3 regions of the Rossellomorea marisflavi genome follow, and region 2 is predicted to be linked to each of the others. Evidence: riboswitches for the same ligand, from Rfam matches in the RefSeq annotation. Region 2 holds a riboswitch; each other region holds the start of a gene.
What was found. A riboswitch is a leader RNA that binds a small molecule or an ion and turns the genes downstream of it on or off. The one in region 2 is predicted to bind thiamine pyrophosphate.

Region 1 (4,897 bases), 1.0 Mb from region 2:
CCACCGGATAGTTCATCGGGATACGCCGCCTCATAACCCGAGAGGCCGGCGCGCGCGATCCACTCTTTTGCCCGTGCCTCGTCCTTCCTCCCATGAATCTCTTGACCCAGGATCACATTTCCGAGAACCGTTCTCCAAGGTAATAACGCGTGATCCTGCGGCATATAGCTGATGAAGCCACTCTTACCGTTGATCTTCTCCCCGTTGAGAACAATGGAGCCTTCTTCCGGCTCCATCATCCCACCGATCAAATGGAAGAGCGTAGTTTTTCCGCTTCCTGAAGGGCCAAGGATAGAGACGAACTCCCCTTCTTCAACCTGAAGGGATAAATTTTGTAGGACAGGTTGGTGATCGAAGTGTTTCGATAATGACGTGATGTGAAGCTCGCTCATTTCAATTCCTCCTTCTTCCCTTTCACACACCATTGTTCCAGCAGGACGATGATGCTGAAAAACAACAAGCTCAAGATCATGATGGCGAAGATCGCCACGAATACACGATCGGTCCTGAATGCCGAGGAAGCAAGCGTCATATAGACGCCAATTCCTTTCTGAGAACCAAGCCACTCAGAAATAACGGCTCCCATGACGCTGTATGTAGCCGCAATCTTCAGACCTGAAAAGATGGATGGAAGGGCATGTGGCCATTCCACCTTCCTGAAGATCTGCCCCTTGGCGGCACCCGCCATTTTCATATAGTGAATATATTGGCGTCGCGTCTGTCTGAACCCGTCCATGGTGGAAACCGCTATCGGAAAGAAGCACACAAGCGTGATTACCAGGAATTTAGGCAGCAGGCCAAAACCGAACCATATGACCAGTAGAGGTGCAAGGACGATGATGGGGACGTTTTGCGATAAGATCATCAGCGGATAGACTGCCTCCCTCACCCCTGGAAGAAGATGCAGTGTGACAGCCACAGCGATACCCGCCGCACATCCGATCAAGAACCCGGAAACGGAGAGCCCGACTGTCGAAGTAAGATGGATACGGAAGGAGTCCCAGGAGGCCAAGCCTTCGGAAACAACCTTCATAGGGGATGGCAGCAACCATTGGGGGATGGTGAACACCGTCACCGCCACCTGCCAGAAGATGAATAAAAGGATGAGGGCCGAAACCGGCCGCCATCCCTTCCTTATTCCGTTCATCATGAACGGTATTTACCGGTAAGATCCGTCATCTCGATGCCTTGAGGCTGATAGAGAACCTTGATCTGAGAGATGACATTCACGCTTCCCCTCGTGATCATCTTCTCATTCATGCGCTCCACGATCTTGAACAACTCGCTGAGTTCACCTTCCATTGTCGTTTCTAAAGGATTCACTTCATAGTTCACTCCTGATTCTTCTATGACTGCGATCGCGTCGTCCACATAAGGGATGACATCTTCACCATTCTTTGTTTTCGGGATGATTTGAATACTGACCAATGCATTTGCCATTTATACTCACTCTCCAGGTAAAAATTCATTTGTGTAGGCTTTTTGACTATCAAGTTTCTTTTCCAGAAGTCCATTATCGAACATCCAATCAGCGTAGTTCTTCCATACTTCCGCTTTCTGCTCTCCCCATCTCTCCGCATCGTCTTTGTACTTCGCCGCAAGCCATTCTTGGCTTTTCATGACGAGCTCTTCATCAAGGTCGGGTGCTTCTTTCAGAAGGATCTTGCCTGCTTCATCCGGATGTTCGATGCTGTACTCATATCCTTCCGTTGCTGCCTTCAGGAATGCTTTGACCGTGTCAGGATCATCCTTTATGTGGGATTCGTTCGTCGTGAGGACAGGAGTATAGTAATCAAGCTTATCCGAGTAATCTTTGACATACATCATATCAAGTTCTTCCCCCCGGAGTTCGGCTTCGATTCCCGTCCAGCCATAAAAGATCCAGGCAAAGTCGATATCCCTTTTTACAGCCGTAAAGAAGTCTGTGTCCCCCATATTCACGAAGTTGACCTTCTTCACGTCGGCTCCTTCCTGTTTCATGATCGAGCCCATGACGGCTTCCTCTACGGGAGAACCCCATCCACCGTAGGTCTTGCCTTCGAAATCTTCAGGCTTGGTGATCCCTTTGTCCTTCGGAGCTGCGAATCCGGATGTATTATGCTGGATGATGGCAGCAATCGAGACGATCGGTACATCCTGTACCCTTGCCTGTGTGACACCTTCCTGATACCCTACACCAAAGTCCGCCTTTCCCGATGCCACCAGTTGGTCAGCACCAGCCTCTCCTGGCATGATGATGTCGACATCCAGTCCTTGCTTTTCAAAATATCCTTTTTCTTTTGCCACATACAAACCGGTATGGTTCGTATTCGGAGTCCAATCAAGGACGACCGATACTTTTTTGAGCTTGTCTTTTTCAGCTCCTCCTGCACTGCAAGCAGTCAGCAGAAGGATTGAACTTACGACCATGAGCCATTTTCTCAAGATGCATACGCCCCTTCACAAAATATGTACAGAAAAAAACGCCCGAGGCTCATGGGCCTAGGACGCATCATTAAACAAGAATTCTGTCTACGATCTGTTTCCTACGCTGGTATGAGCCAGTTCAGGTTCAAAGGGTCAGCATCTGATGGATGCACTCTCAACCGGCCACACCGGTCCCCCTACAATAATCACGATATCGGGCGTTATCTTTCATTCCTACTTTGCCATAGTATCTTATGGTTTTCAAGCATTACTTGAAGGGGACATCAGATCTTCAACCGCTTCGGATACCTCTATGAGCTGGGAAAATGCAGCGAAGGGTTCCTTACGTAGATAAAAGGTATATTGAACGATGAACATGGTAAGATGATGCATGAATCGTGCACCGTCTCCTTCCCTGAATGTTGACTCAGCACCGTACCCCTTTAAGAATGCGGTGATCAACGGCCATGATATACCGTTGTGAATGATGAGGTGTGCGCAGAAATAAGCAATGTCAGCCATGCGGTTGGCGACACGAAGCCGCTGAAAGTCGATGATGCCAACATCCCCTTCTTCATCGACTAGGAGATTCCCGGGGTGAACATCACCGTGCACCAGCTGCTTTCCTCGTTCAAGGTCCAAACTGCAAAATTGCTTCACAACGGTCCGCGCCCACCTGGCAACAGGTGAATGGCCGGATTGAAGGATCCACTCCCACGTATGAAGGGAGATATCCCACGTTTTGACTCCTTTGAACGGAAAGTGCATGAAACTTGAATGAAGCTTGGCCAACGTGTTTCCGACAGCTGACATGATCGGAACTTCCCATCCCGGTCGGATTCCGGGAATGCATGCGTATAAGGCGTACCCGCATCCATCCGCCCAGAACATGTTTCCCCCATGTCTTGCGGGATGAGGCATCTCCACCCGGACGGACCGCTGATGAAGATAGGAGGTGAGCTTCTCTTCCAACTTCAACTCCGTCCTCCGCTTGATATAAAAGATGCCCTCGGGACCATGAGCAACCCACACGCTTTCACTTATCTTTTTCACCTTGAACTCTTCTGCATCTTCTTCAGAAAAAAATGCGTTAATAAGGTCTAGCATTTCGTGTTCCACCCGTCTGTGTAGTAAGATATTCATTAGTATGACTGCCTAACCACCATACATACCAATTGCATGAAATGAGGAATGCGCGATGGAAAGAATCAAAATCACAGAAGACCTAAGTTTCTCAAGGATCATCCATGGTTTTTGGAGACTTGCAGACTGGGATTATACAAAAGAAGAAACCCTTTCATTGATCGAGCATGATCTTGAACAAGGCATTACGACATTTGATCACGCAGATCTATACGGTTCGTACAAATGTGAAGAGCTGTTCGGAGAGGCCCTTTCACTGAAGCCTTCTTTGCGGGACCAGATGGAGATCGTCACTAAATGCGGAATCGTCATTCCTTCCGAACAACGACCGCAGCATCGTACCCACCATTACAATACATCGAAATCCCATATCCTTGAATCTGTGGATCAGTCACTCAAGAACCTGTCAACTGACTTTATCGATGTCCTGTTGATTCACCGTCCCGATCCATTCATGGATCCGGAACAAGTAGCAGACGCCTTCACTCAGTTAAAAGACGCCGGTAAGGTCAAACATTTCGGTGTCTCGAATTTCAAACATCACCAGTGGTCCATGTTGCAGGCACATCTTCCGTTCCCTCTCGTGACTAACCAGATTGAACTATCTGCTTACGAGCTTGAAAACATCGAAGACGGCACGTTGAACCTTTGTCAGGAGAAGAAGGTGCCGCCAATGGCCTGGTCACCTCTTGCTGGAGGAGCCATCTTCAAGCAAGGCGATGAAAAAGCCGACCGCCTGCGTGCTGCACTTGAAAAAGTACAGGGCGAAACAGACGCCAACGGAATCGACGAAATCCTTTATGCTTGGCTTCTCACCCATCCTGCCCGCATCATGCCGATCGTCGGTTCAGGCAAAAAAGAACGAATCCAATCAGCCATCAACTCACTGAACATCACCCTAAACCACGACCAGTGGTTCGAAATCCTCCACGCCTCAATGGGCCACGAAGTACCTTAAGAAAAGCGGAGGGGGGTTGTTCTGACCCGACAAGCATAAGACGAGAACCCTGAAAGGCGCTCTTTACCTTTTGGGGTTCTTGACTTATGACCTCGAGGGTCAACCCGCCGGAGCTAGACAAGAAGAAAAGCGAAGGGGGCTCGTTCTGAGGCGACAAGCATAAGACGAGAACCGAAAATAAAAATGACGATCTCTACAGATCGTCATTTTTATTTCCTCCTAATATCAGGAGCTACATAGAAGTCGAGATACACTTCCTGAAGCTCTCCCATTGGCAATTCATACAGCTGTTTATCTTTATATTTATAAACTCCGATTCGCAAGAGCTGTTGAATGTAGAAATCTTTTTTTGAATTTTTGATTGTACTCAGTTCATTTTCTTGGTGTAAC
Region 2 (4,897 bases):
GAAAAGTGATCGTTTCCTTAAGTTGCTTTGCCGGAATCAGGAGGAACGTGCGTTTTACCGATTTGCCCAAAAAATGATGAGGACGGAGAGGGATTTCAAGCTCAAAGTCTATCCTTCATTGGGCTTCGCCCTGATCCTCCCGTTTCTCTTTATTTTCACAAGGCCAGACCTTTCCATCTCGGATCTTCCTGGAAGTAAATCATATCTGGCTGTCTATGCCAGTCTCATCGTTGCCCCGTCCGTCGTGATGATGCTGAATTATTCCGGAAGGCATAAAGGGTCCTGGATCTACAGGGTAGCTCCTGTGACACGGGTGGACTCGGTCTACAGAGGGACATTGAAAGCATTCCTTGTGAAGCTGTTTCTTCCGGTATACATGATTCTGACCCTTGCATGCATCTTCCTCTATGGGCCTGTAATCATACCGGATCTTTTCGTCATCTTCATGGTTGTGTGTATCACGACGGTCCTATGCAGCCTGTGGATGAATCGGGTTCTTCCTTTTTCAGAAAGTTTCGAGGGGATGGCCCAGAGCGAAACCCTTAAAATCATCCCCTTCTTCTTCGTGGGGGGAGCACTGGCGGGTCTGCATTACCTGGTACTCAAGATACCTTTTGGGATCTATGGGTATGCGGTGATTGTCACTGCGGTCAATCTTGTTTGTTGGAAATGGCTGATCAACGGTCGAAATGAGCCGGAACGTCTTTAGGCGTTTCCGGCTTTTTGCCATGCGCGGAAATTCATTCGTATAACACCATTTGCAGCTATAGGCATATACATAGGGAAGAATGGGTAACGTCGAAAAGGGAATGATGATAGAGGACGAAAGGGGAGAGCTTCATGTTCCTTGATTGGTTAGGCGGACTTAATCCTGCTCTACAGGCGCTTTTCGGAGGAACGGTGACTTGGGGACTTACAGCATTGGGGGCCTCTGCGGTCTTCTTTTTCAGAAAGATTGAGAAACATACATTGAATATGATGCTTGGCTTTGCTGCGGGGGTCATGATTGCAGCGTCCTTCTGGTCCCTTCTTGCTCCTTCCATCGAGTTCAGCGAGCAGAACGGGCAGATTCCGTGGCTTGCACCGGCAGTCGGTTTCCTTCTTGGAGGACTTTTCATCCGACTCCTGGATTTTGTCGTCCCCCATCTGCATCTCGGGAATGCATCGGAAAAGGCGGAGGGACCACCGACGAAGTTCAAGAAATCCACGCTCTTATTCCTTGCCATCACGCTTCATAATATTCCGGAAGGCCTTGCCATCGGGGTGGCATTCGGGGCTGCGGCACTCGGCCTTGGCGATGCGACCCTGATCGGGGCCATCGGTCTTGCCATCGGAATCGGGATTCAGAATATGCCGGAAGGGGCAGCATTATCCATTCCTCTCAGAGGAGAAGGGATGTCCCGAAGGCGGGCTTTCAACTACGGTCAGATGTCTGCCATCGTAGAGCCCATTGCGGCAGTCATCGGAGCGGCAGCCGTGCTGATGATCCAGCCGCTCCTTCCGTATGCCTTGGCATTCGCGGCAGGGGCCATGATATTCGTCGTTGTCGAGGAGTTGATACCGGAATCCCAATCTTCAGGAAGCACAGATCTCGCCACCCTGGGTCTGATGGCAGGGTTCGTGGTCATGATGATCCTGGACGTATCATTGGGTTGAGAGAGAGTACCCTGAAATTTCAGGGTGCTTTTTACATGCTTGTCATGGTCGCTTTACCACGAATGGTGTCGGACTATCTGAAAAAAGAGTCAAAAGACCTATTATCGGTGAATCTTTTTGTCATATCATTCAGATTCTTTTATACTATACTATAAAGGGATTCATTTAGTATGAAAGAACTGGTTGGAGGGGATGGAATGAAGCTGATCGCCGAGTCGAAGAAGACACTGAGCATTCTTTTGGTTGCAATCCTTTTCGTGACAGCAAACCAGATTCCTGGAGTACAGCACGTCACGGCGCGCATCGCGACCAACGTGTATATCAACTTTAAGTATGAGCATTTGAAATTATCCTATGATTCAGTCGAATATTCCCCGCAGCTCGGCGACTACTCCGTAGCGTATAAAGACGGGGAGGGGAAGCGGTATGGCTTCATGGTCACTCCGAAAGCCATGCCGATCTTCATCCGCCATGATCCGTTGGAGCCTGCACCAGAATGATTTTGCCCTTTTCCCGCTCTTCCGTTATAATGGACAGGTAATCAATTTCATAAACGTAACCACAAGGGGAGCCTTTTTGCTGAGAGTGAACGGTTGATCCGTTCTGACCCTTTGAACCTGTTAGTTAGCACTAGCGTAGGGATGTGGAAGGTAGTTTTCTGCCTTGTTGTACATACATTCTCCCTAATGGTTTCGTTCATAGAAAAGGGGGATTTTTTTTATGAAGAATATGAAGCTCATCGTCTTGATCGAAGTGGCGATCATGGCGGCCCTGGCCGTCGTGGTCGATCTGATTCCATCCATCAAGCTCACACCGTCGATTTCTTTCAATGTGGCCATGGTGCCGATCTTCCTGTTGGCATTCAGAAGGGGCTTCAAGGCTGCCACCCTGGCCGGGTTCATCTGGGGATTGTTACAGGTCGCCCTCGGGGAAGCCTGGGTCGTTCATCCGGTACAGGTCTTCCTTGAGTATTTCGTGGCTTTCGCCTTTATCGGTGGGGCTGGACTATTCAGCAGCCGGATCCAGAGCGCTGTGCGCGATGGGAGGAAGAAGGGGCTGCTGAGTTGGATGCTTCTCGCTATTTTGGTCGGAAGCGTGGCCCGTTATTTCTGGCATTTCATTGCGGGTGTGTTCTTCTTCGGATATTTGGCGCCGGATAACCTGTCGCCGATTCTGTTTTCATTTGCTGCCAACGGAGCTTCGATGCTCGGTTCGGCGATACTTTGCGCCATTGTTTTATGCGCGCTGGTGGCTACAGCACCCCGACTTGTCAAAGTCGAGGATGGACGTTCCGTCAATCGTAAAGCTGCGTGAGTGTGAAGATCGGCCGAGGCCGGTCTTTTTCTATTGTGCTGGCGGGGGTTTCGCTTGGGGAGAGCAGGGGTAAATGAACAGGAATAGGACTATGGAAGGAGGGGTGATCATGACGGAATATATGCTGGAGGCTGCCCAGGATTGGGGGGTGTGGGGGATTCTCCTCTCCCTCTTCATCGAAGGGAGTGCCTTCCCATTTGTAGGTACGTTATTCATCGTGACCGTCGGGTTCTTGTTGGAACTATCGTGGCTTGAGCTCTTTTTCGTCTCTTTTGCAGGAAGTGCCCTCTACGTCTTAGGGAGCTATATCCCTTACTTCCTTAGTTATAAGCTCGGTGAAAGGGTGGAGGCACGCCTCAGCCCTGAACGCAGGCAAAAGCTTCGGTCTGCACAGGATCAGTTCACGAAGTATGGCATTTGGAGCGTGGCGATCGCGAGTCCTCTGCATCTGGGGAATGTCGTCCCATTTGTTGCAGGGATGTCCAAGATGGATGTGAAACTCTATTCCTTCCTCACCATGCTAGGGATCACGCCCTCCACCTTCCTCCTTCTCAGTTTCGGGAAATTTTACGGAGGAGATCCTGAAACCGTCATGCGTACAATCGATCATTATCAAAACCTCGTGGTCGGCGCTATCATCGCTGCCACGGTCGTATATGTCCTCTATAAATGGAAGTGGAAGCCCCTCAGGAAAAAAAGTTCCGTCACAGACGGCGGACCCTCTTCGATAAAGAACGATGATGAGTCCTCATTGCGAACATAATTCCTTTCCTTTAAACTAAACCTATTCTTAAATCAATCGTGTGGAGAGATTCTATGGAAGCAAAAATGATGCGAAGATACGATATCATGGAGGTATGCCTCCTTGCAGGGAAAATCATGCTGCAAAGCGGCGCTGAAACGTACAGGGTGGAAGATACCATGATGCGGATCGCAGCCTCCTACGGGATCAAGGAATCCCACAGTTATGTGACGCCCACGGGTATCATCTTTTCAATTGAAACAGAAGAACCGACCAAGACGAAATTGATCAGGATCAACGAGCGCTCCACGGACCTTGAGAAAGTGACGCTCGTCAATAGCCTCTCCAGGCAGATCAGCAAAGGGCATCTGTCTGTGGAAGAGGCCTTTCATGCGCTTGAGAAGCTGGATGAATCGGATCTTTCCTATCCGTTCAAGCTTCAGCTCCTGGCAGCCACCATTGCGAGCGGCTGTTTCCTGATCATGTTCCTTGGATCCTGGAATGACTTTATCCCGGCAGCCATTACGGGCGGTGTCGGTTACATCTGCCTGATCTATTTCCAACGGGTCGTACCGATCAAGTTCTTCTCCGAGTTCTTGGCTAGTCTGATCATCGGCATGCTTGCCTTTGGATTCGTCCAGTCAGGTATCGGGCATCAGCTGGATAAAATCGTCATCGGCTCCGTCATGCCCTTGGTACCGGGGCTGTTGATCACCAACGCCGTCAGGGATTTGATGGCAGGTCATCTTGTATCCGGCCTGAGCAAAGGGGCAGAAGCGTTTCTGACGGCGTTCGCCATCGGTGGCGGGGTTGCGGTTGTCTTCACATTGTTGTAACGGAAGGGGAATGAAGAGTGATGTTTGTTGTTGAACATATGGTGACGAGCTTCATTTCGGCTGCCGCTTTCGGAATCATCTTCAATGCTCCGAAGCAATCGCTGTTCAAATGCGGCATCGTCGGGATGCTCGGATGGATGATCTATATCGTCCTGTTCACCTTTGAAATCGATACCGTCATTGCCACGCTTGCGGCTTCGTTCGTCGTGGCGGTGGTATCGCAGATATTTGCCAAGATGTACAAAACCCCGGTGATCATCTTCAGTGTTGCCGGGATCATCCCCCTTGTTCCGGGGGGCATCGCTTATGATGCCATGAGGAACTTTGTCCAGAATGATTACAATATGGC
Region 3 (4,897 bases), 1.9 Mb from region 2:
CGGCCTGGTGCCTGCCCAGGCTTTTCTCCATACTGCGTCAGCAAGATCCGGTGCTATGGTGCATGCCTTGGCAAGTAAACTCGAAACACTTTCAGCAGATACATCCTCATTGAATGATCCCTCTTGTTCGGTGGCCCCGATCGTCAAAGTGCCATCTGCTTTCGGTACCAAATACAGGTCATCTGTCACAATCGTCCTGTTCAGACATCCTTCCTTAGGAACCAAGGAAATGCATTCCCCTTTCACCGGGACCACGTCCAGGACGATTTCTAACCGTCGCAGGATGTGCTGGCTCCATGCCCCTCCCGCTACCACCACCTCATCACCGTAAAGACGACCCCTCGAAGTGTTGACCCCGAGGATTGTTCCACCTTCCATGATCAGGGATTCTACTTCGGTGCCTTCATGGAGTACCGCCCCCTTGCTTGCAGCCGATATAGACAGGGCCTCGGACAGTCGCGGTGCGAGAACGTTCCCGTCACGGGGAATAAAGAGACCACCAATGAACGAATGGGACAAGGATGGTTCCATTTCCCTTAACTCTCTTTCTTCCAGCCATCGTAAGTGCTCCATTACTCCTTCAGGACTATTCGCTTCCCCTCGGAGGAGGTGCTGTTCCCTGTTGGTCGTAGCCGGGATGATCATTCCATTTTGTTTTAAACCGATATCGACCCCTGAACAGTCCAGAAGTTCATCAGCAAGGTCAGGGAAGAGATTCCGACTTTCTTTGGCAAGGGATGTCATGGATGGGTTTCCCCTTGTTTCAGTATGAACCCCCAGCATTCCCGCTGCTGCACCTGTGGCTTTACATGCAAGCGTATCTTTTTCCAAAAGGGTGACGCTGCATCCCTTCTTCACAAGCTCGAAGGCGATGGATAGACCAATCACACCCCCACCGACAATAATGATACGCTTCATAGTACTTCAGCTCCCTTTATAGATAATCGATATTCCTCGGCCGCTCTCAGCGGATCCCGGCTGAGAAAGACACCAGACAACACGGCGATGCCCATTGCCCCTGCACGGATCACTTCAGCCGCGTTGTTCGGCGTAATTCCACCTATTCCAACCACGGGCAATCTATCCTTTACTGTGCTGATCGCACCCACACCGATACCGGCTTTTCCAGGTTTAGAATCAGTACGGTATACATTCCCCAGGATGACGGAGTCTGCCCCTGCTTTCCTTGCCGCTTCTACTTCGACCGGGGTATGAACGGAGACTCCGATTTTAATAGTCGGGAATGCCTTTTTGATTTGGGATGGCTTGACGCTCCGGGATCCCAGCTGAATTCTTTCAACCCCCGTCAACAATGCTATGTCTACACGATCATTGACCACGAGCTTCCCCGCAGGCACCCCGGTTGAAAGCAGGGCGATAATGGTGTCATATAAACAGCGTGATGACCAATTGATTTCCCTCAGGTGAATGGCATCCACCAGGTGATGCACACGAGTACAAATATGGATGACCTCTCGCGGAACCTGCTTTCCCGAAGTGATGATGTGAAACTCCGGATGGGGTCTCACCATCAAGCTCCAGCTCCGGATCGGACGGTCGTCAGTAATTCCTGGAAGGGCCACCGCTCAAGGGTGAAAGCCATCTCCCAAAACTGCAGTTCATAGATGCTGCTCATGATGAACAGTTCCTTCATACGAGCACGCTGATCATAACTTGCGCGCTCTGCCAGTTCATCGAGCCGTTGGATCTGTTCCTCGACCAGCTCCCTGAACCATTCCCCTCCGTAGGTGGCGATCCACTCCTGGTAGATAGGCTCTTCCGGAGAGCTTCCTTTCAACTTTTCTCCCACCTCGTAGTAAAGCCAGTAACAAGGAAGCAAGGCAGCCAAGATATCAGCCAAGTCACCGACCTGAGCAGACCGATACATGTGTGAAGCGTAAGCGTACGCAGTCGGAGATGGGACGAACCGCTCTTTTTCTTCTTCTGTGATTCCGAGTTTGTTAGAAAACCCTTCATGGAGAGAAAGCTCTGCTTCGAATGTTGCCTGTGCATGTGCAGCCAACCGGGCAGAAGTTTGAAGATCGGCCGCTTTTGAAGCTCCCAGTGCCTGCATTTTTGAAAAATGGGTCAGGTAATAGGAATCTTGCAAAACATAAAATTTAAAATTCTCAAGCGGCAGGGAACCATCTCCGATCCCCTGTACGAAAGGGTGTTGAAAACTCGCTTCCCAGCAATCATCTGCAGCCAGCCGTAATTCTTCTGAAAACTTCATTTCTTTTTCCTCCTCCTGACGATCCACTGAAACGAAAAAAAGCCATTTTCCACATAGTTGGTGGAAAATGGCTTTTTGAGAATATAAAACGGATGGAAATACCCTCAAAGCGCCACTTCCCTACGCTGGTATCAACCAGATCAGGTTCAAAGGGTCTTGAAGTTTCACTTCAATCTCAGCCGCTATTAAGGGCCCCCCTAGTGGATCGTCATATGTAAGTTGAGTTCGATGCTATCTTATCATGAAGAGATGGATTGTCAAGTCCATCCAAGGAAGAAACTGCTTTTATCCTATAAAATCGTTCAAAGGTGTGGCGTTATATAATTTCTATTAGTTTTTGGATTGGCATGTGATAAGTAGGAGTCCGTACTCTTCGCTGCGGCCAACCGCTTTCCACGGGATGTGCGGTGAGCCTCCTCATTCTTGCAGGGTTTCACCCTGCCCGCTTGGCACGTTGGAGTCAGTTGGCTTCCGCTTCTAACACTCTGTAGTGAAAAGTGGAAGTTACCGTAGAAAGAAAAGAAGGACTTTATATACGTTTGATTTTCTGATCATTGTTGTAAGCAGGTCAAGTTGTCTACCCGTTCCTTCGGTTCTACCCATGGTGAAGGGTGGTTTCAGGTCGGGGATCATCATTTTTGTTCAGTGCAAAAAAACAACTCACTTGAACCAGCCTTTCTCCTTCGATTGGGTAATGGCTTCGATCCTATTTTTCACGCCTAGTTTTTCAAGGATGGTTGAGATATAATTGCGGACGGTCCCTGCCTTCAAACTGAGTTCATCGGCGATTTCCTGCGTGTTTTTCCCATCTGCGACGAGCCATAGGACCTCTTTCTCACGATCGGTCAATGGATTTTCTTCCCCATAGACATCATCCATGAGTTCTGGTGCAAACATCCTCTTACCGTCCATGACGAGACGTATGGATTGAGCCAGTTCTTCACTGGGACTATCTTTCAGAAGATATCCCTTCACCCCTGCCTTCAGGGCGCGTTGAAAATACCCTGATCGTGCAAAGGTGGTCAAGATGATGACCCTGCAGTCCGTGTCTTTCAGTCTTTCTGCTGCTTCCAGGCCGGTCATCTTGGGCATTTCGATATCCATCATGCATATATCAGGACGTAGTTCCCGAACGAGCGAGAGCGCTTCTTCCCCGTCTCCTGCCATCCCTACGACTTCCATATCATCCTCGAGGTTCAAGAGGGAACCAAGGGCCCCCAGCATCATCCTCTGATCTTCTGCAATCACGATTGAAATCAATTGTAACCCTCCCTGTTTGTATCTTTTATTACTTTAGGCACGATCATTGTCAGAGTGGTGCCATCTTCTCCTTCGATTCCAAGCTCTCCGTTCACGAAGTCGAGCCGCTCACGGATTCCAATCAATCCGCTCCCTTTTGATTTGCGGTAATCCTTAGGGATGCCTTTACCGTTATCAGAAAGAACGAATCTAAGGCTATCATGGCTTTCCACCACCCTGAGTGTACACTCTGTGGCGCCGCTATGCTTAACGATATTTGTAACGGCTTCCTTCAGGCACATACTGAGGATATTCTCAAGGAACAGCGATATATTGGGGAGCGGTTCCTCGTATTCAGGGATGAACCGGATGTCGGCAGCTGACAAGAGCTGACGGATCCGGATGAATTCATCCTCGAGCCGGATACCCCTCATCTGTGATACGAGTGTCCGGACTTCGCTCAACGCCGTCCGTGCCGTCTGCTGGACATCCATGAGCTCGCTCTTCGCCTGCTCCGGATTCTTTTCAACCAGCTTTCTGGCAAGATCACTTTTCAATCCGATCAATGATAATTTCTGACCCAGGGTGTCGTGGAGATCCCTTGCGATCCGCTGCCGTTCTTCCTGCTTCACCAATTCCGAGATCCGTTTATTGGCGTCCTCGAGTTGCTCTTCTAACTGCCCTTGTTTGTTTCGATTGAAAATATTGAAAGGAAGCAGAATCACACTGATCCAAATGATCAGGATAAAAGGAAACTGAGAGAGGAAAACCTCATGCTGGAGGACGAATTTATAATTGATCGATGCCGTTGTGAGGACCAAATGCACCACATATAGCGTCAGGAACGCCGCCCGGTTCCGTATATTCCCATTGTAATAGGCGATATAAAAGGCAAAATAGATAAAATTGAATTGCACGGTCATCGTGATGGAAATGGCGATCAGGATCCCTGTCCACAAATACACCGGCCACCTGCTCGACAGGAAGGCAAACCGCAACGATATGAAAAACATGATCGTCAGGATGATACCGGTGATGATTTCCATGGTGGAGGAAGATTGAAAAATGAAGTAAAACGGCAGAATCGACGCAATGGCCCACACATAAGGTGACGTGCCTGAACCTTTGAGCTTCCCTGTGGAAATGTTCATCATGATTCCTCTTTTCCTTTCAGACATAAAGCCCTTAATATTTCCTTTTTTGAATGGCTTTTTGTTTTTGCATCACGTCATACGATTTATGTATGATATCGCTTAACACGTCACCTTTATAAACACGGCCGATTTTTGTGTTCTCTTGATAGTATTCGACAATCTCATCCAATTTCTCCGACGTTTCCGGGTCAATCCTTACATTAAGCTGCATCTTCCCTTGATTTGACAACATTTATCTCCACCTTTCATCAGAAGTATAGCAACTGCTAGC

Region 1: it holds a riboswitch for thiamine pyrophosphate, as region 2 does, so the genes downstream of both, K6T23_RS07795 (ABC transporter substrate-binding protein) here and thiT (energy-coupled thiamine transporter ThiT) in region 2, are expected to answer to the same signal.
Region 3: it holds a riboswitch for thiamine pyrophosphate, as region 2 does, so the genes downstream of both, tenA (thiaminase II) here and thiT (energy-coupled thiamine transporter ThiT) in region 2, are expected to answer to the same signal.

Annotation. Positions count from the first base shown of each region.
Region 1 is NZ_CP081870.1:1,455,135-1,460,031, reverse strand. It holds gene K6T23_RS07810 (ABC transporter ATP-binding protein) at 1-392, opposite strand, end outside; gene K6T23_RS07805 (ABC transporter permease) at 389-1,150, opposite strand; gene K6T23_RS07800 (thiamine-binding protein) at 1,147-1,440, opposite strand; gene K6T23_RS07795 (ABC transporter substrate-binding protein) at 1,447-2,424, opposite strand; TPP riboswitch at 2,506-2,615, opposite strand; gene K6T23_RS07790 (phosphotransferase enzyme family protein) at 2,668-3,513, opposite strand; gene K6T23_RS07785 (aldo/keto reductase) at 3,605-4,507, shown strand; gene K6T23_RS07780 (Fur-regulated basic protein FbpA) at 4,717-4,897, opposite strand, start outside.
Region 2 is NZ_CP081870.1:443,678-448,574, forward strand. It holds gene K6T23_RS02355 (hypothetical protein) at 1-709, shown strand, start outside; gene K6T23_RS02360 (ZIP family metal transporter) at 841-1,656, shown strand; gene K6T23_RS02365 (hypothetical protein) at 1,854-2,156, shown strand; TPP riboswitch at 2,211-2,315, shown strand; gene thiT (energy-coupled thiamine transporter ThiT) at 2,377-2,970, shown strand; gene K6T23_RS02375 (DedA family protein) at 3,080-3,733, shown strand; gene K6T23_RS02380 (threonine/serine exporter family protein) at 3,787-4,548, shown strand; gene K6T23_RS02385 (threonine/serine exporter family protein) at 4,569-4,897, shown strand, end outside.
Region 3 is NZ_CP081870.1:2,293,792-2,298,688, forward strand. It holds gene thiO (glycine oxidase ThiO) at 1-918, opposite strand, end outside; gene K6T23_RS11995 (thiamine phosphate synthase) at 915-1,532, opposite strand; gene tenA (thiaminase II) at 1,532-2,233, opposite strand; TPP riboswitch at 2,334-2,442, opposite strand; gene K6T23_RS12005 (response regulator transcription factor) at 2,894-3,493, opposite strand; gene K6T23_RS12010 (sensor histidine kinase) at 3,490-4,626, opposite strand; gene K6T23_RS12015 (hypothetical protein) at 4,658-4,858, opposite strand.